2 regions of the Flintibacter hominis genome follow, and region 1 is predicted to be linked to the other one. Evidence: a T-box and tRNA genes for the amino acid it is inferred to sense, from the RefSeq annotation. Region 1 holds a T-box; the other holds one or more tRNA genes.

Region 1 (15,507 bases):
CCTGGTTGACTCCCTCTCCATGACCGCCGTTCTCCTGGTGGATGGCCCGGACAATACCGGGATACCGCTCCTGGTAACGGTCACAGATGGCCGGGGTCTCATCCTTGGTGGAGCCGTCGTCCACCAGGATGATCTCAATATCGTCCCCTCCCTGGAGCAGTGTGTCCACACAGTGCTCCATATAGGCCGCCGAGTTATAGCAGGGGACCGCGAAAGTAATGAGCTTTTCCATGTCTTTCTCTCCCATTGTACGTGGATTTCCTCAGCAGGAACCAAGTTCCCGCCGCGCTTTTAGCCTCTCAGTCGCCCCGCCGGGCTCCGAATTGGCTAGAGTTTTTCTGCCAGCTCCAGTGCTTTCCCGGCAATCGCGTCCATGTTATAGTATTTGTATTCGGCCAGACGGCCCAGCAGATGGAGGTTGGAGAACCGGTCCGCCTCCGCCCTGTATTTCGCGTATAGGGCGTTGTTCTCCGGGTTGATGATCGCATAATAGGGGATCTCGCCCCTCTCCCCGGTATACGCCTTGGAATATTCCTTTACAATCGTAGTCACGCCGGGCGCCGCCTGGCCGGTCAGGTGTTTGAACTCAGTGATGCGGGTAAAGTCCTCGTCCACTGTGTAATTGACTGTGCCGTACCCCTGGAAGTCGTCCTGCTCCAGCGTTTCGAAGGCAAAATCCAGCGTGCGGTAGGGGAGGGGGCCGAACCGGAAGCCAAACAGCTCGTCCGCCTGGCCGGTGTAGATAACCTGGCCGTCAAAGGGGGCGCCGTCTACCTTCAGTGTGTTACCGGACAGGTCCAACCGACCCAAGGCGTCCGTCCCCAGCTCCACGGTGATGCTGGGATGGTCCAGCATCCTTTCAAACATGGGGGTATAGCCCTCCAAAGGCATCCCCTGGTATGTATCCTGAAAATAGCGGTCGTCCCTGGACAGGAACACGGGCACCCGTGCGGTGGTATTTGGGTCAATGTCCTCCGGCCTCTGGCCCCACTGCTTCATGGTGTAGTGGACAAAGACGTGCTCGTACACATAATCCGCCAGGGCGGCGATTGACGGGTCCTGATTTTGCCGCAGTTCCAGAATGGTGACCTTTTTCTCCGCTCCATAGGCGGCGGTCAGCTTATCCCCCAGCCGTCTCCCCTCCTCCGGACCGAAGGCCGTTTCCAGGGAGGTCAGGTTGAAGGGCACCGGATAGGTTATCCGTCCGCCCCGGCCGTCCGGGATATTGGCCACCACCCGGTGCTGGTAGTCCCGCCACCGGGTGAACCGGGAAAGCCAGTCAAAGACCTGTTTGTCATTGGTGTGGAAGATATGGGGGCCGTATTGGTGGATCAGCACCCCCGCCTGGTCCGGACGGTCATAGGCATTGCCGCCAATGTGGTCCCTCCGCTCCAGCACCAGGACCCGTTTCCCCTGATCCGCCAAAGCGCGGGCGGCCACGGCGCCGGCATAGCCCGCTCCCACGGCCAGAACGTCAAATTTCTCCTCCAAGCTCCATCCCACCTCGTTTTCCGGCCTGCTGGCCGTTATAGATGTTCCTTTGTATCATATCACACTTTCCCGGAAAAGGAAATTAAAATTCCTTGAAGATTGGATAAAATAAGCGTAATATGCTGTTCCATCCCCCTTGACATTCCCCGAAAAAGCAGATAAGATATCAACTGCATATAGAAACACGCGATGAAAAGGACGAGTATCCACCCCTGAATGGTACAGAGAGCCGCCGGTCCGGTGCGAGGCGGACAGGAGGGGGAGGGGAAAATCACCTTGGAGCAGAGGGCCGAACCGGGAAGCGCTGTGAGATCAGGCTTCCCTGACAGTAAGCGCCTCCGGACGCCCCCGTTACCAGGCAGGCTTGAGTGGCCGTGGTCTTTTCCCGCGGCAAGAAGAGTGGTACCGCAGAGGATGTTTCGCCTTTGTCTCTTTCGGGGGACAGAGGCGTTTTCTTTTTTGAAAGGAGCGGCTTCTATGACTGCCCCCAATGTGGACGCCCTATGGAGGAGGGGACGATGCACACCTAAAAATACCCCTTCTGGACTCAACAGGAATTACGGTTTTTCCGCGGTCCGACGGACGTGGTGGAGCTGGGGCCCCACGGTGACGATACCACCAGTATGTTTACCCGGGACCCGTTTCCCCAATTTCCCCATACGATGCTCTGCCGGCACTGCGGCTTAGTCACATTCCCATGTAATCTGATAGAAAAGTCTAAAAAAGACCTGAAATAGGAGGAAGCAAACCAATGGACTACAACAAGACCATCAACCTGCCCAAGACCGATTTCCCCATGCGGGCCGGACTGCCCGCCCGGGAGCCCGGTATGCTGGAGGGCTGGGAGAAGCTGGACCTGTATCACGAGCTGCTGAAGAAGAACGAGGGCAAGCCCCTGTTCTCCCTGCACGACGGCCCTCCCTTCTCCAACGGCAATCTGCACATGGGCCACGCTCTGAACAAGTCCATCAAGGACTTCATGGTCCGGGCCGCGGCCATGCGGGGCCGCTACACCCCCTATATCCCCGGCTGGGACAACCACGGTATGCCCATCGAGTCCGCTATCATCAAGGAGCAGAAACTCAACCGCAAGCAGATGAGCGTCCCCGAATTCCGCACCGCCTGTCACGACTACGCCCAGAAGTATGTGGATATCCAGCGGGAGGGCTTTAAGCGGCTGGGCGTGGTGGGGGACTGGGAGAACCCCTACCTCACAATGGACCCCGGCTTCGAGGCAGAGGAGGTCAAGGTTTTTGGCGAGATGTACAAGAAAGGCTACATCTATAAGGGCCTGAAGCCTGTGTACTGGTGCCCCAAGGATGAGACCGCCCTGGCCGAAGCGGAGATCGAGTATCAGGACGACCCCTGTACCACCGTATATGTCAAATTCCAGGTCAGGGACGATCTGGGCAAGCTCAGTCAGTACGGCGATCTGTCCAAAATGTACTTTGTGATCTGGACCACCACCATCTGGACCCTGCCTGGCAACCTGGCCATCGCTGTTCACCCCCGGGAGAGCTATGTGCTGGTAAAGGCGGACAACGGCGAAATGTATATTATGGCCGAGGCCCTGTGCGCCAAGGTGATGAAGATCGGCGGCTTTGAGAATTATGAGATCGTCAAGCAGTTCAAGGGCGCTGACTTTGAGTATATGCTGGCCCAGCATCCCTTCCTGGACAAGACCAGCCAGCTCTGCACCGCCGAGTATGTCACTATGGACTCAGGCACCGGCTGTGTCCACACCGCCCCCGGCTTTGGCGCAGACGACTACGAGACCTGCAAACGCTACAAAATCGAGATGGTGGTGCCCGTGGACGACCGGGGCCGCCACACCGATTACGCCGGAAAATACGCCGGCATGAAGACCGAGGAGTCCAATCCCGTCATTCTGGCCGATATGAAGGAGAGCGGCGCCCTCTTCGCCAGCGAGGACATCGTCCACTCCTACCCCCACTGCTGGCGCTGCAAGAATCCCATCATTTTCCGGGCTACCCCCCAGTGGTTCTGCTCTGTAGACGCCTTCAAGGAGCAGGCCGTGGCCGCCTGCGACGACGTGCGGTGGATCCCTGGCTGGGGCATTGACCGGATGAAGTCCATGATCCGGGAGCGGGCCGACTGGTGCATCAGCCGCCAGCGCCGCTGGGGTCTGCCCATCCCCGTGTTCTACTGTCAGGACTGCGGCAAGCCCATCTGCAACGACGACACCATCTCCGCCGTGTCCAAGCTCTTTGGTGAGAAGGGCTCTAACGCCTGGTACGAGATGGAGGCCGCTGACATTCTGCCTGCCGGCTTCTCCTGTCCCCACTGTGGGAGCAAAGCAGGCTTTACCAAGGAGGAGGACACTCTGGACGGGTGGTTCGACTCCGGCTCCACCCACTACGCCTCCATGAAGAAGGACCAGGGCTTCTGGCCCGCCACCGTCTATATGGAGGGCCTGGACCAGTACCGGGGATGGTTCCAGTCCAGCCTGCTCACCGCCGTGGGCGCTCTGGGCCAGGGCGCTCCCTTTAAGGAGTGCGTCACCCACGGCTGGACCGTGGATGGCGAGGGTAAGGCCATGCACAAATCTTTGGGCAACGGTGTAGACCCCGCCGACATCTTTAAGAAGTACGGCGCCGACCTGATCCGCCTGTGGGCCGGCTCCGCCGACTACCATGTGGACGTGCGTTGCTCGGACAATATCTTCAAGCAGCTCAGTCAGAATTATCTAAAGTTCCGCAACACCGCCCGCTACTGCCTGGGCAATCTGGATGGGTTTGACCCCAACTGCCTGGTCCAGCCTGGGGAGATGCTGGAGCTGGACCGCTGGGCCGTTACCAAGCTGAACCAGCTCATTGAAAAGTGCTTCGCCGCCTATGATGAGTACGAGTTCCATGTGGTGTCCCACGCCATCAATGACTTCTGCGTGGTGGAGCTGTCCTCCTTCTATCTGGACATCATCAAGGACCGGCTGTACTGCGAGGGCAAGGACAGCCTGGAGCGCCGCTCCGCCCAGACCGCCCTGTTCCTTATCCTGGACACCATGACCAAGCTGTTTGCCCCCATCCTGGCCTTCACCTGCGACGAGATCTGGCTGGCCATGCCCCACCGGGCGGAGGACGACGGCCGGAACGTGCTTCTCAACGAGATGAACAAGCCCTTTGCCGACTATGCCCTCACCCAGGAGCAGATGGCCCAGTGGGATAAGATCATTGCCGTCCGGGACGCGGTCAACGTCGCTCTGGAGGCAGCCCGGAACGAGAAGAAGATCGGTAAGAGCCTAGAGGCCGACGTGGCCCTCACCGTCCCGTCCGAGGACGCCTTCCTGGCCGAGATGGACAGCGCCCTCCTGGCCGACCTGTTCATCGTTTCCCAGGTGGAGATCACGGTGGGCGGCGAGCTGGCTGTCTCTGTGTCCGAGGCCGCCGGTCAGAAGTGTGAGCGCTGCTGGAAGCACCATCCCCTGGTGGGTGCCGATATGGCTCATCCCACACTCTGCCCCAGATGCGCAGGCGTCATCGCAAAGTCTACCTCTTTTGAGGCGCTTTAACAGCCACCCCCTCTCGATTCGTTCTCCTGCGCCGAACCTTCAAATAATGATCGCTTCACGCAGGAAGCGCAATGGAACTGGAAAGAAAAAAGTTGCCTGGACGGATGTCCAGGCAACTTTTTTCTTTTGTCCATGAGTCTATTCCGCCCAAGTCGTACTCTCCCCTCAGGAGACCCCAATCATCCACCGCTACGCCATAACACCGGCCGTATCATCGGACTGCCCTAGTCCTTCCCTTCACTCCACAGGCGCCTCCTTATTTTATTTTAATGCCTCCGGACAAACTCTTTGCCCTCCTTAATCCCTCTGACACTATACTTGTGCCAAACAGAGGGAGGTACCTCATATGAATCACGGCATCTTGACCCTGCTGCCCATCGTAACAGTGGTGGCTATCGCATTAAAAACCCGACGAACTCTGGAGCCCCTAATCGCGGGCACCCTGGTTGCCTATCTGATCATTGATGGACCCAAATTTATCTTCGGCTGGATGGACGCCTTTTTCCGGGTGGCCACCAGCTATGACCACCAGTGGGTATTTATGGTTTGTTTACTGTTTGGCAGCCTCATTGCCCTCCTGGGGGCCTCCCACGGCACCATGGGCTTTTCCAAAATACTGGACAAGCTGTGCCGAGGGCCAAAAAGCACACTGATTATCACCTGGATTATGGGCATCCTGATTTTTGTAGACGACTATCTCAACATCATGACTCTATCCATCTGCATGAAAAAAGAAACGGACAAACACCATATCCCCAGGGAGTCCCTCTCCTATGTTATCGATTCCACCGGCGCCCCGGTCTGCGCTCTGCTCCCCTTCTCCACTTGGGCTGTGTTCTTTTCCGGTCTTTTCTTTGCTGAGGCCGGCGTCCCAGAACTGGGCTACGGGAGCGGCATCTCTACCTTTTACCGGGTCATTCCCTTTGTGTTTTATGCTATCGCCGCTGTGGTCATCGTGCCCCTGTTCGCCCTGTCCGTCATCCCACCTATGGGCAAGATGCGGGCGGCCTACCAGCGGGCGGCGAAGACCGGAGCGGTCTACTCCCCAGAGAGCGAACTGATGAACTTGGAGGGCGAGGATGATGCCCCTGATATACAGGGCAATGTATGGAACTTCGTCATTCCCATCGGCGTACTCATCGTCCTGGCTATCGTGGGGGGTGAGCTGTTTCTGGCCGTCATAGCCGCCATCGCTATCTGCCTGCTCCTGTATGTCCCCCAGCGGATCATGTCCCTGTCCAAGGCTTGCGACTTGGCCATGCACGGCTTCTGCAATATGATCCCCACCGTGGCCATCATTTACTTTGCCTTTGTCATGCAGGAGGCCATGAACGAAATCGGCATTGCTCCCTACATTATTAATTTGGTTCAGCCCTTTATGAGCGCAGAATTTTTTCCTTGCATTACCTTCCTGGTGGTAGCCGCCCTCAACTTTTCCACTGGCAGTGTGTGGGGCATCCCCGCTATCGTGGTCCCCGTTATCCTGCCCTTAGCCGTTTCTCTGGATGCCAATCTGCTGGTTGTTATGGGAGCCGTGGTATCTGGAGCAGTATTAGGCAGCCACGCCTGCTTTTACTCCGACGCCACCGTTCTTACCTCCAGTTGCTGTAAAATGGAAAATATGGACCACGCCCTTTCCCAGTTTCCCTATGCCATGCTGGCCGCCGCCATCGCTGCGGCAGGCTATCTGCTGTGCGGATTCTTACTGTGACAGGAGGTCTTACCCTATGAAACTACTCACTGGTGACATTACCAAAATAGAGACAGATGCCATCGTCAATGCCGCCTCCCCCGATCTGCGTCGGTCTCCCGGCATCTGCGATGCCATTTTTGCCGCCGCTGATACCAGGGCCCTTACTGCCGCCTGCAAAAAACTGCGCCGCTGTCCTGTGGGTACGGCAGTAGTCACCCCGTCCTTCGGTCTTCCCTGTAAGTATATCATCCATGTGGCCCTGGGTGAGTGGATGGGGGACCTGCGAACTGGAAAGCGGCTGATGGAGGCTTGCTACCGCCACGCCATGCAGCAAGCCCTGATGTGCCGGTGCAGAACTCTGGCCTTCCCCCTGGTCTTTTCCGGAGCCTTTCATCTACCCAGAATGGAGGCCCTCACAGTAGCAGAAAAAGCGATCCTGAAATTTGAAGCCAAACATCCAGAGTTAGATGTGTCCCTGGTCCTCTACACCCCCCAGATACTGGCCCAGGCTCAGGCTGTGCTGCGCCAGCTTTGTCCAGAGAACTAAAGACAGCGGAAGGGCCAATAAATTGGTCCTTCCGCTGTTTTTAGGCTATTTTTCGCTTTCTCTGTTCTTCAGATACTCCTCCATCACCCGAAGGATCAGAGCGGTGACGCTGCGCCGTTCCCGCTTGGCCTGGGCCGTTAACTCCTCCTTGAGCTTTTTGGACAGCCGTAAGCTGATCTGAGCGTCTGACTTGGCCACAGGATCACCTCCTTTTTTCTATCATACCGAAATGGAGGCTCCGTCGGTCGCATGACTTTGTATTATTTCGCATTATTTTTACGCTTCAACTCTTCGCCTCTGGCGGGCAGCAGGACCACTACATCTTGCGGATCTGGGAAAAGATAAAAAATTTCCTTGGAATACGGGACTTTTTTCTTTACATAGGGGGAAAATTGTGATATATTAACCCAGCATGAGAATGCGTCGGTATGCCCACTGGCTTGGTTCCGGGATATGGCCCGCGCAGGTGCGCGGGGTTCTGCCCGCCCGCTACCCAGCCCTTAGGGTAAAACAACAAGCGGCTTTACCGTTAGACGGGAAAGTAGTATGCCGCAATTAAGAAAGGTGGAAATTTCATGATTCGCAAGGACGAAAAGACGGCCGTTATTGAGGCCAACCGCACCCATCCCACTGACACCGGCTCCCCCGAGGTCCAGATCGCCATTCTAACCGCCCGCATCAACGAGTTGACCGAGCACCTGAAGGTCCACAAGCAGGATAACCACTCCCGCCGCGGTCTGCTGAAAATGGTCGGTAAGCGCCGCAAGATGCTGGACTACCTGATGGCCAAGGACATCGAGCGGTACCGCGCTATTATCGCCAAGCTGGGCATTAGAAAATAAGTTTATGCCGCATAGGGCAGCGCGTTCCGCGTGCTGCCCTATGTTCGCATATAAAACCAAACGAAAACTCCGAATTTCCCGCACTTTTTTAGCAGTTGAATATGAGCCGAAGCGCCGAATTTCCCAGCAGGGGTGCTTAGACCGGGGCGAAGGCGAGAACCCAGGAAAGGAACTTTCTGGCTCGATCCTATCCGTTTCGGCCTGTATTCAAGTGCTAAAGAGTTGTTGGACGTTCGGAAAAATTTGAAACAAAGGAGAATCCGAGATGTCAACTATCATCAAGCACAAACAGTTCCCCAAGTACAGGACCTGGACCATGGACTTGTGCGGCCGGCCTCTGACCATTGAAGTGGGTAAGACCACCGAGCTGGCCTCCGCCGCCGCCTGGGTCAAGTACGGTGACACCACGGTCCATGTGGCGGTCACGGTGTCCCCCCGTCCCCGGGACGGCATCGACTTCTTCCCCCTGTCCGTGGAGTTTGAGGAAAAGCTATACGCCGTGGGCCGCATCCCCGGCAGCTTTATGCGCCGGGAGGGCCGCCCCTCTCTGCCCGCCGTGCTGGCCAGCCGCCTGATCGACCGGCCTATGCGTCCCCTGTTCCCCTATGACTTCCGCAACGACGTGTGCATTCAGTGCACTGTCATGAGTGTGGACTACGACTGCTCCCCCGAGGTGGCCGCCATGATCGGCGCCTCCGCCTGCGTCAGCTATTCTGAGATCCCCTTCGCCGGCCCCATCGGCTGTCTGGAGGTGGGCTACTGTGACGGCCAGATTGTCCTGAACCCCAATCAGGAGCAGCGCAAGACCAGCCGCATGGACGTCACTGTGGCCGCCACACGGGAAAAGGTGGTCATGATCGAGGCCGGCGCCGACGAGATCCCCGACGAGATCATGTACGCCGGCATCGTGAAGGCCCACGAGGAGATCCGCAAGCAGATCGACTTTATTGACCAGATCGTCTCCGAGATCGGCAAGCCCAAGATGGAGTATGACCACGCCCAGTTCAACCAGGAGCTGTTCGACAAGATCGTGGACGAGTTCATGGACGAGGCCAAGGAGGCCATGGACACCGACGACAAGAATGTCCGGGAGACCCGCTGGAACGCCATGATCGACAAGTGGCACGAGAAGTATCTGGAGGAGTATCCGGATATGGACCAGTACCTGGAAGAGTTCACCTATAAGTTCCAGAAGAAGATCGTCAAGGCCTGGCTGCTGGAGGGCCACCGTGTGGACGGCCGCGCCAAAAACGAGATCCGTCCCCTGGCCGCCGAGGTGGGCGTCCTGCCCCGGGTCCACGGCTCCGGCCTGTTTACCCGGGGCCAGACCCAGGTGCTGTCCGTGTGTACCCTGAACACTCTGGCCGCCAGCCAGAAGCTGGACACCATCTGGGAAGAGGAAGAGAAGCGGTATATGCACCACTACAACTTCCCCCCCTACTCCGTGGGCGAGGCCCGTGCCCCCCGCTCCACCAACCGCCGGGAGTACGGCCACGGCGCCTTGGCCGAGCGGGCCCTGGTGCCTGTGCTCCCCTCTGTGGAGGAGTTCCCCTACGCCATCCGTGTAGTGTCCGAGGTACTGTCCTCCAACGGCTCCACCTCCCAGGGCTCCATCTGCGGCTCCACTCTGGCTCTGATGGATGCCGGCGTACCCATCAAGGCCCCTGTGGCCGGCATCTCCTGCGGTCTGATCCAGGACGACAACGGCGGCTTTACTACCTTCATTGACATCCAGGGCGTAGAGGACTTCCACGGCGAGATGGACTTTAAGGTGGCCGGTACAAAGGCCGGCATCACCGCCATCCAGATGGACCTGAAGAACGACGGTCTGACCCATGAGATCATTAAGGAGGCACTGGACATCACCCGTGACGCCCGGTTCGCCATCCTGGACGAGATCATGCTGCCCTGCATCTCCGCCCCCCGGGCCGAGGTGAGCAAGTACGCCCCCAAGATGATCACCGTCAAGATCGATCCCGACAAGATCCGTGAGGTCATCGGCAAGGGCGGCTCCGTCATCCAGAAGATCACCGCCGAGTCTGGCGCCCAGATCGACATTGAGGATGACGGCACCATCCACATCGCCTCCCCCAACGCCGAGGCCTGCGACGCCGCCAAGAAGATGATCGAGACCATCGTCTTTGTCCCCCAGGTGGGTGAGTTGTACTACGGCAAGGTGGTCCGCATCCTCCAGTTCGGCGCCTTTGTAGAACTGGCCCCTGGCAAGGACGGCATGGTCCACATCTCCAAGCTGGCCGAGCACCGGGTGGACAAGGTGGAAGACGTGGTCAACATCGGCGATATGATCTGGGTCAAGGTCACTGAAATTGACGACAAGGGCCGGGTCAACCTGTCCTATAAGGACGCCCTGCGTGAGATCCGCGCCAGAAAAGAATCCGGCGAGCCCATCAAATAAATCTGTTCTTACCATTTAAACGAGGTGGACAGCAAAGCTGTCCACCTCGTTGCTTTTCCCTCAAAGCACAGAGGGAGTTTTCTTTTACTTTTCCAAAATATGTGCTATAATATCAACAATTCCCACACGGAGTGTCATTTGGGGACCAAAATCACGGCCGTTCTCTCCCACCCGGCCTTTTCTCCCCATAGTAAGAGGTGCCTCCCAATGAAAACGCTGCTTACCATCATGCGACTGCCCGACGGCTCCCAGGAGCACTGCGGCCGGGCTCACACCATCTGGCTGGCCCTGGCCCTGACGGGAATGGGGTGCTGCGTCGGCGGCCTTTCCCTGTTTTTTTCCGCTACCGCCTATGTCAGTCTGAACTCCTGGCATCTGCTGGGCGCCTATCTTTCCAGCCCCTTGCTCATGTTCTTGAATCTTCTGCCTCCTGTCCTGCTGATCTGGCTGTTCTACTTCTTGTTCCGCCGGAGCTGGGCCGCCTTTATCTGTACTTTTCTGCCCGTTTTGGCCATCGCTCTGGCCAACTACTTCAAGATCCGGCTCCGGTCGGACCCCCTGCTGGCCTCTGACTTGCTGTTGGCGGCAGAGGCCGGGGGTATCGTGGGCAACTACACACTGGACCTGACCTGGCTGGTGTGGTTTGCCCTGTTCTGCTTTGTGGCCGGGCTGCTCTTTACCATCTTCCTTATGCCCCATGGCATTCGGGGCTGGCGGGAGCGGACCTTCGGCGCCTTGTCCTGTCTGGCCTTGATTGGCGTCGCCTTTGTGTCCCTCTACCTCAACCCCACTGTCTATGACCAGACTCCCACCCAGGCCATCCGCTACGCCTGGTCCGATGTGGAGGTCTATCTGTCCAAGGGTGGACTGTACCCCTTTCTCCACTCCTTCCGGGATATGCTTCCCACCCCACCGGAAAACTACGACAAAGAGGAGGCCGACAGCCTGCTTCAGCAGTACGAGGACCAGAGCATCCCGGAGGGTCAGAAGGTATCGGTCATGGGAATCATGCTGGAGGCCTTCTGTGACCTCACCGACTTCGACGCCCTGGCCGGGCAGGAGGGGGTGGCCCAGGTCTACGCCCCCTGGCACCAGCTGGAGGCCCAGTCCATCTCCGGCGACCTGCTGACCAACATCTTTGCCGGGGGCACGGTGGACAGCGAGTGGGCCTTCCTCACCGGCTACTCCACCCATGATGAGTTTTGGAAGGACACCGACTCCTATGTGTGGTATTTGAAGGACCAGGGCTATCAGACCTTTGGCAGCCACCCCGGCTTCGGCTGGTTTTACAACCGCCAGAACGTGAACCAGTACCTGGGCTTTGAGGAATACTGGTTCACAGAGAACCACTATGGGGAGCTGGTGGACCCGGTATTCGCCCAGTGGCACTCCGACCCCCTGTTGGTCCAGGAGCTGCTGGCCCAGATGAAGGAGCGCGTCCAGAGCGGCCCCTGCTTCTCCTTCTCTGTATCCTACCAGAACCACGGCCCATACAGTACCGAGCTGCCCTCCGGGCCCCGGCACCTCACCCCAGAGGGCTCCGGTCTAAGCCAGGAGAGCTGTAATATTTGGAACAATTATCTCAACGGCGTGGCCGAGACCCTTCAGGCCCTCACCACTCTCGTCCAGGGGCTGGAGGAGATGGAGGAGCCGGTGGTGCTGGTCCTGTTCGGCGACCACAAGCCCTGGGGCGGCAACGGCAACTCCGCCTATATTGAGATGGGGGCCACCTTTGATTTGTCCACCCTGAACGGCTTCTATGACTACTATGCCACCCCCTATGTGATTTGGGCCAACTCTGCCGCCAAGGAGACCCTGGGCCGGGACTTTGTGGGGGACGGGGGAGACTTCTCCCCCTGCTTCCTGATGACAGAGCTCTTTGACCAGTGCGGCTGGACTGGCCCCGGCTTTATGGAGCTGTCCAGGCAGGTCCGGGCCGTCACCCCCCTGGTCCACACCCAGGGGCTCTATCTGGTGGACGGCCAGCTCACTGATATACTAGCGCCTGAGGATCAGGCTTTGCTGGACCAGTTTCTGTCCGCCGAATATTTCAGAGAGAACCAGCTCCTCCCCGTTGAATAGACAAGGCCCCCGCCTGATATCAGGCGGGGGCCTTTTTGATTACCGAACAAGGAGTTTCTTCATGGCCTCCTCCAGGCCGTCCACTGTCAAGGGAAACATGGGGAACTCCTGGGAAATGGCATCATAAGTCTGGCACCAGTACTGGCCCCACCCCGGCCGCTCACTGGGATTGAGCCATACCGTATGGCCAAAGCGTCCCTTCAGCAGCCGCAGCCAGTCCATGCCACACTTGGGCCCGTCCTCCCGACTGCCGCCGTAGTAGCCGCCCAGCAACTCATGGGGAGCCATCTGGGCATCCCCCACCAGGATCAGCTTATAGTCGCTGGGGATATTGGACAGCACCCAATCTGTCTGCACTGAGTTTCGGCTCATGAGCATGGGGTCCTGATACAGTCGAGAATAGACGCAGTTGTGAAAATAGTACACCTTCAGATCCTTGAAATGGCCCGACTTGGACACCGCCTGAAACAGAGCTGAACAGAGCTGACTGTAATAGTCCATAGACCCCCCGGAGTCCATCAAAAGAAGCACCTTCACCGTGTTTTCCCTGGGCCGCTTGTATCGCACCTTCAGCACGCCGCCATTGTCGGCGGTGTCTTTGATGGTGTTGTCCACGTCGAACTCCGTGGGGGGGAGGTCCACCAGTCCGGAGAACTGCCGCAGCTTCCGTAGGGCCACCTGGAACTGCCGGGTATCCAGGGTGTTATCCCGGCGGAAATCCCGAAACTTCCGCTCCCCGGCCACCCGGAAGGCCCGTCGGTACATGCTCTGGCCCCCTACTCGAATGCCCTTGGGGGACAGTCCAGAGTTTCCAAAGGTGGACATTCCGTGGGTTCCTACCCAGTAACGCCCCCCGTTGTGCTCCTCGGTCTGCTCCTCCATACGCTCCTTCAGCATCCGCTCGATCTCCTCCTCGGAGAAGCCCAGGTTTTTCAGCGCCTGTTCCTCATCCCAGCTGGCGTAGTCGGACAACACCTCGGGCCTGTTCAGCCAGTCCAGCAGCTCCTGAGACACCTCCTGCTGGAAGGGCACGTCCTTAAAATACTCCAGAAAGCAGCGGTCGAAGGTGTCAAAGTCCGCCTCGCTTTTCACCAGAAGACAGCGGCACAGGTGGTAAAAGCCCGTGAAACTGGAGCTGTGGAGCCCCTTGTCCATGGCTTCCACCAGGGCCATCCACTCAGTGAGGGACACCTTTAGGCCGTTCTTCCGCAGGAGATACAGAAAATCCTCAAACATGGCTCACCGCCACTGCCGCCGAAGCGTATCGATGTCCTCGTTTTTCTTCAGCAGCACCCCCAGATAGGGGACCTCCTTGACGATTTTATCCACATTGACGCCGCCGTGCTGAAGGGCCTGAATCCAGTCGATAATCTCACTGGTGGAGGGCTTCTTCTTAATGGTGGGCAGGGAGCGGATCTTGTAAAATGCCTCCAACACCTGGGTAAGCAGCTTGTTGTCGATGTCCGGGAAGTGGACCCGGACGATATCTGCCATCAGCTCCTTGTCGGGGAACTCGATATAGTGGAACACACACCGGCGCAGAAAGGCGTCGGGCAGCTCCTTCTCCGCGTTGGAGGTGATAATAACCACCGGCCGGTGATTGGCCTTGACCGTTCGCCCTGTCTCCGGGATATGAAACTCCATCCGGTCCAGCTCCCACAGCAGGTCATTGGGGAACTCCAGGTCCGCCTTGTCGATCTCGTCGATGAGGAGGATGACCTGTTCCTCGTCAGTAAACGCCTCGCCCAGCTTGCCCAGCTTGACATACTTCTCGATATCGTCCACGCCCTGTCCACCAAACTGGCTGTCGTAGAGCCGCTGGACTACGTCGTAGACATACAGGCCGTCCTGGGCCTTGGTGGTGGACTTGATGTTCCAGATGATGAGCTTTTTCCCCAGCGCCTGGGAGATGGCCTCGGCCAACATAGTTTTTCCGGTACCTGGCTCCCCCTTAATGAGCAGGGGCTTCTGGAGCACCATGGCGATATTGGCCGCCCGGAGCAGCTCCTCCGAGGCCACATAATTCTGACTTCCTCTAAATTCCTTCATTCCAAATATCCTTCCCGGCCCGGGGATTCGGGCCTGTGTAGTCTATGCTCCGAATTTTATAGTCTTTTGCAGAGAAAAGCAACCCCTTTCCCTGAAATTACCTGGAATCACCTGACCTCCCCAAAACTGCACCTATTTCTTGCCAAAAAAATGGTCAGAAATTATTCATAATTCCCCCTGTGGAGAAATTTTTATTCTGCTGCTCTGACTTTGCAAACGGCGCCGCGTTCCCTCTCTAGGGCTGTAAGGGCAATCCAGGACAGATATCCTCTTGGGAATACCGGCTACCTCTGTAAGTTGTCGATCTCCCTAACCAGTAGAGGATGACCCCACTCCATTTTGACAAGTTTTATTATTTTTTTGATAAGTATACTTGACACAAAAATTTCTATGTGATATGCTTTCTCCATAAGCCGGGGCCTCAAATCAGAAAACGTCCCACAGGGGAGATGGAGGAACTGTTATGGACAAAGAGAAAATTTTAGAAAAAAGCAGGAAGGAAAACATGCGCCAAGATGAGATGGAACGCACCGTCCAAGTGGAAGGGGAGTCCTTCTCTCTGATTTTCGTCTTTCTGGTTGGGCTGGTCATTCTCATCTATAATCGGCTCCACGACCTGCCTAGCAGCCAGGTGTTAGCCATGTTTTGGGCCAGTTGTGTGGGCAGCCGAGTGTACCGGCTGACCAAGCGAAAAAACATTTCTGATATCATCACTGGGCTTATTTCTCTTGCATTTCTGGTATTCTGTCTGGTAAGATATTTTACACAGGGGCGGTGATAAAATGGATGACCAGCTGATCTTAAAGAACCGGCTGAAGATAGCCCGTGCGGAAAAAAATCTGTCCCAGGGAGAACTGG
Region 2 (5,088 bases), on a different contig from region 1:
TGCGGCAGGGGCAAGCCCTGCGGGGGAGCGGAGGGAGCCACACGAGGCGGTCCAGGGGACAGACGAAAAAAGTTTGAAACTGGCGAAAAAAAGTGCTTGACAAAGGCAATGAAGTGTGGTAACCTAATCAAGCTGTCCGCGAGGGCAGCGGCAAGCCACTAAGGGAGCGGCGAATGAGAGGACAAAAGAGTTTGAAAAAGCTCGAAAAAAGTTCTTGACAAAGCGAACTGAATGTGGTAAGATAAAAACCCGCCGCACGGAGCGGCGTGTACCTTGTAAATTAAACAACGTGACAAACGAAAAGCACCAGATATGGATTTGGTTGTTCGAAGACAAGCGAAGCTTGAAACGGATGACCGTAAATTTCTTTGAAGCTTGGAAAAGTTTCGATAATATGATTTGAGGGACTTCGGTTCTTTAAATACCATTTTATTGAGAGTTTGATCCTGGCTCAGGATGAACGCTGGCGGCGTGCTTAACACATGCAAGTCGAACGGAGTGCTCATGACAGAGGATTCGTCCAATGGAGTGAGTTACTTAGTGGCGGACGGGTGAGTAACGCGTGAGTAACCTGCCTTGGAGTGGGGAATAACAGGTGGAAACATCTGCTAATACCGCATGATGCAGTTGGGTCGCATGGCTCTGACTGCCAAAGATTTATCGCTCTGAGATGGACTCGCGTCTGATTAGCTGGTTGGCGGGGTAACGGCCCACCAAGGCGACGATCAGTAGCCGGACTGAGAGGTTGGCCGGCCACATTGGGACTGAGACACGGCCCAGACTCCTACGGGAGGCAGCAGTGGGGAATATTGGGCAATGGGCGCAAGCCTGACCCAGCAACGCCGCGTGAAGGAAGAAGGCTTTCGGGTTGTAAACTTCTTTTCTCAGGGACGAAGCAAGTGACGGTACCTGAGGAATAAGCCACGGCTAACTACGTGCCAGCAGCCGCGGTAATACGTAGGTGGCGAGCGTTATCCGGATTTACTGGGTGTAAAGGGCGTGTAGGCGGGACTGCAAGTCAGATGTGAAAACCATGGGCTCAACCTGTGGCCTGCATTTGAAACTGTAGTTCTTGAGTACTGGAGAGGCAGACGGAATTCCTAGTGTAGCGGTGAAATGCGTAGATATTAGGAGGAACACCAGTGGCGAAGGCGGTCTGCTGGACAGCAACTGACGCTGAGGCGCGAAAGCGTGGGGAGCAAACAGGATTAGATACCCTGGTAGTCCACGCTGTAAACGATGGATACTAGGTGTGGGGGGTCTGACCCCCTCCGTGCCGCAGTTAACACAATAAGTATCCCACCTGGGGAGTACGATCGCAAGGTTGAAACTCAAAGGAATTGACGGGGGCCCGCACAAGCGGTGGAGTATGTGGTTTAATTCGAAGCAACGCGAAGAACCTTACCAGGGCTTGACATCCCGGTGACCGGTGTAGAGATACACCTTCTTCTTCGGAAGCGCCGGTGACAGGTGGTGCATGGTTGTCGTCAGCTCGTGTCGTGAGATGTTGGGTTAAGTCCCGCAACGAGCGCAACCCTTATTGTTAGTTGCTACGCAAGAGCACTCTAGCGAGACTGCCGTTGACAAAACGGAGGAAGGTGGGGACGACGTCAAATCATCATGCCCCTTATGTCCTGGGCCACACACGTACTACAATGGTGGTCAACAGAGGGAAGCAAGACCGCGAGGTGGAGCAAACCCCTAAAAGCCATCCCAGTTCGGATTGCAGGCTGCAACTCGCCTGTATGAAGTTGGAATCGCTAGTAATCGCGGATCAGCATGCCGCGGTGAATACGTTCCCGGGCCTTGTACACACCGCCCGTCACACCATGAGAGTCGGGAACACCCGAAGTCCGTAGCCTAACCGCAAGGGGGGCGCGGCCGAAGGTGGGTTCGATAATTGGGGTGAAGTCGTAACAAGGTAGCCGTATCGGAAGGTGCGGCTGGATCACCTCCTTTCTAAGGAGAGTTCAAAAGCCGACAGGTTTTTGTAACGTCCTAAGGTCAGACGTCTGTGCAAAGTAGGGGTCACGTTGTTTAATTTAGAGGGCGCACGCCGTAAGGGGAGCGGTGGGGGCTCACGGGCCCATAGCTCAGCTGGCTAGAGCGCACGACTGATAATCGTGAGGTCGGTGGTTCGAGTCCACTTGGGCCCACCACCAAAAGCTGAGGGCACCCGGATAAGGGGGTTTAGCTCAGTTGGTAGAGCACCTGCTTTGCAAGCAGGGGGTCACCGGTTCGAGTCCGATAACCTCCACCACAAGATCAAATCGAAGTGTTTACCCAAGAGGGTGAGCATTTCGATCTGACCTTGAAAAGGGTCGGAGAACTGCACCTTGAAAACTGAACAGTGAAGCAAGCAAGAAATTGCGAGCAAGCAACAGAGAGGTAACAAAGTAAAATTTGTGGACTTTTTAAGGAATTAAAAGGGTAACAAATACTACAATGAAACTGAATCTGAGGCCTGCATAATTCTTATAGAACCAAGAGAACAGCTTGAAAAGGTTGTTCTACGAAGGTCAAGCTAATAAGAGCGCAAGGGGAATGCCTTGGCATCAAGAGCCGATGAAGGACGTGACAAGCTGCGATAAGCCTGGGGGAGCTGCACATAAGCTTCGATCCCAGGATTTCCGAATGGGGAAACCCGGCAGAGCAATACTCTGTCAGCCTGCGTTGAATCAAATAGGCGTAGGCGGGGAACCGCCTGAACTGAAACATCTAAGTAGGGCGAGGAAGAGAAATCAACAGAGATTCCGCAAGTAGTGGCGAGCGAACGCGGAAGAGGGCAAACCGAAGGATTTATCCTTCGGGGTTGTGGACTGACGCAACGGATTGATAGGCTAGCTGAACGGTATGGGAAGGCCGACCACAGCGGGTGATAGTCCCGTAAGCGAAAGCTGAGTCGATTTAGTCAGGATCCAGAGTACCGCAGGACACGTGAAACCCTGTGGGAAACTGGGGGGACCACCCTCCAACCCTAAATACTACTTGATGACCGATAGAGGAGCAGTACCGTGAGGGAAAGGTGAAAAGGACCCCGGGAGGGGAGTGAAAGAGAACCTGAAACCTTGTGCTTACAAGCACTCAAAGCACGTTAAAGTGTGATGAGGTACTTTTTGTAGAACGGTCCGGCGAGTTATTGTACGTGGCAAGCTTAAGGTGTTCAGCACCGGAGGCGAAGCGAGAGCGAGTCTGAATAGGGCGTATAAAGTCGCGTGCAATAGACCCGAAACCAGGTGACCTATCCATGAGCAGGTTGAAGTGGGGGTAAAACCCCATGGAGGACCGAACCGACCCCCGTTGCAATGGTGGCGGATGACTTGTGGATAGCGGAGAAATTCTAATCGAACTTGGAGATAGCTGGTTCTCCCCGAAATAGCTTTAGGGCTAGCGTTAGTTTAGATTACCGGAGGTAAAGCACTGAATGGGCTAGGGGCTGATAAAGTTACTGAACCCTATCAAACTCTGAATGCCGGATAATTGATGACTAGCAGTCAGACTACGTGAGATAAGTCTCGTGGTCAAAAGGGAAACAGCCCAGACCCACAGCTAAGGTCCCAAATATACGCTAAGTGGAAAACGATGTGGAGTTGCGAAAACAACCAGGATGTTGGCTTAGAAGCAGCCACTCATTAAAAGAGTGCGTAATAGCTCACTGGTCGAGTGACTCTGCGCGGAAAATGTAACGGGGCTAAGCGTATAACCGAAGCTTGGGATTGCATCTAATGCAGTGGTAGGGGAGCGTCGAATAAGGGGTGAAGTCGTAGCGGAAGCAGCGGTGGACTTTATTCGAGTGAGAATGCCGGAATGAGTAGCGAGAATTATGTGGGAATCATAATGGCCGAAAATCTAAGGTTTCTTGGGGAAGGTTCGTCCGCCCAAGGTAAGCCGGGAGCTAAGGCGAGGCCGAAAGGCGTAGTCGATGCACATACGGTTGAAATTCCGTAGCCACCGAAACTTAAACCAGAAGGACACTTGGAGCTATCCGAACCCGGGCGTTGGTTGACCCGGGCGAAAGGGACCGAAATCAAGTAGGGAAGTCGGAGAATAACGAGGCGAGAAAAGTTCTGGTGTATGCTAAGGTGCCCGTACCGCAAACCGACACAGGTAGATGAGGAGAGAATCCTAAGGCCAACGGGAGAAGGGTTGTTAAGGAACTCGGCAAAATTACCCCGTAACTTCGGGATAAGGGGAGCTCCCTAAGGGGAGCCGCAGAGAATAGGCCCAAGCGACTGTTTACCAAAAACACAGGTCTATGCTAAATCGAAAGATGACGTATATGGGCTGACGCCTGCCCGGTGCTGGAAGGTTAAGAGGAGAGCTTAGCGCAAGCGAAGGTTTGAATTGAAGCCCCAGTAAACGGCGGCCGTAACTATAACGGTCCTAAGGTAGCGAAATTCCTTGTCAGGTAAGTTCTGACCCGCACGAATGGCGTAACGATTTGGGCGCTGTCTCAACAGCCCACCCGGCGAAATTGTAGTACCGGTGAAGATGCCGGTTACCCGCAACTAGACGGAAAGACCCCATGGAGCTTTACTGTAGCTTAATACTGAGGATTGGTAAATCATGTACAGGATAGGTGGGAGGCTTGGAAGCCTGGGCGTCAGCTCAGGTGGAGCCACCCTTGGGATACCACCCTTGATTTACTGGTTTTCTAACCTGCGGCCGTGAATCCGGTCGGGGGACACTGTTAGGTGGGCAGTTTGACTGGGGCGGTCGCCTCCTAAAAGGTAACGGAGGCGCTCAAAGGTTCGTTCAGCACGGACGGAAATCGTGCATTGAGTGTAAACGCATAAACGAGCCTAACTGCGACACCGACGGGTGGAGCAGTAACGAAAGTTGGAGTTAGTGATCCGGCGGTATGCAAGTGGAAGTGCCGTCGCTCAACGGATAAAAGCTACCCTGGGGATAACAGGCTGATCTCCCCCAAGCGTCCACAGCGACGGGGAGGTTTGGCACCTCGATGTCGGCTCGTCACATCCTGGGGCTGAATTCGGTCCCAAGGGTTCGGCTGTTCGCCGATTAAAGTGGCACGCGAGCTGGGTTCAGAACGTCGTGAGACAGTTCGGTCCCTATCTGTTGCGGGCG

Evidence for each region. The T-box of region 1 lies ahead of ileS (isoleucine--tRNA ligase). A T-box ahead of a tRNA ligase gene usually reads a tRNA of that ligase, here a tRNA-Ile.
Region 2: it has a tRNA-Ile gene. The T-box ahead of ileS (isoleucine--tRNA ligase) is inferred to sense a tRNA for this amino acid. The anticodon was not compared.

Annotation. Positions count from the first base shown of each region.
Region 1 is NZ_JACOPO010000005.1:197,498-213,004, forward strand. Features, by position in the region: gene H8S11_RS09475 (glycosyltransferase family 2 protein) at 1-232, opposite strand, end outside; gene glf (UDP-galactopyranose mutase) at 328-1,491, opposite strand; T-box leader at 1,672-1,927, shown strand; gene ileS (isoleucine--tRNA ligase) at 2,243-5,020, shown strand; gene H8S11_RS09490 (Na+/H+ antiporter NhaC family protein) at 5,367-6,731, shown strand; gene H8S11_RS09495 (macro domain-containing protein) at 6,748-7,260, shown strand; gene H8S11_RS09500 (ribbon-helix-helix protein, CopG family) at 7,306-7,458, opposite strand; gene rpsO (30S ribosomal protein S15) at 7,836-8,102, shown strand; gene H8S11_RS09510 (polyribonucleotide nucleotidyltransferase) at 8,368-10,518, shown strand; gene H8S11_RS09515 (LTA synthase family protein) at 10,726-12,600, shown strand; gene H8S11_RS09520 (vWA domain-containing protein) at 12,640-13,836, opposite strand; gene H8S11_RS09525 (AAA family ATPase) at 13,840-14,649, opposite strand; gene H8S11_RS09530 (DUF6442 family protein) at 15,113-15,427, shown strand; gene H8S11_RS09535 (helix-turn-helix transcriptional regulator) at 15,432-15,507, shown strand, end outside.
Region 2 is NZ_JACOPO010000019.1:513-5,600, reverse strand. Features, by position in the region: partial or broken gene H8S11_RS13790 (hypothetical protein) at 1-100, shown strand, start outside; rRNA gene H8S11_RS13575 (16S ribosomal RNA) at 429-1,959, shown strand; tRNA gene H8S11_RS13570 (tRNA-Ile) at 2,083-2,159, shown strand; tRNA gene H8S11_RS13565 (tRNA-Ala) at 2,185-2,260, shown strand; rRNA gene H8S11_RS13560 (23S ribosomal RNA) at 2,518-5,088, shown strand, end outside.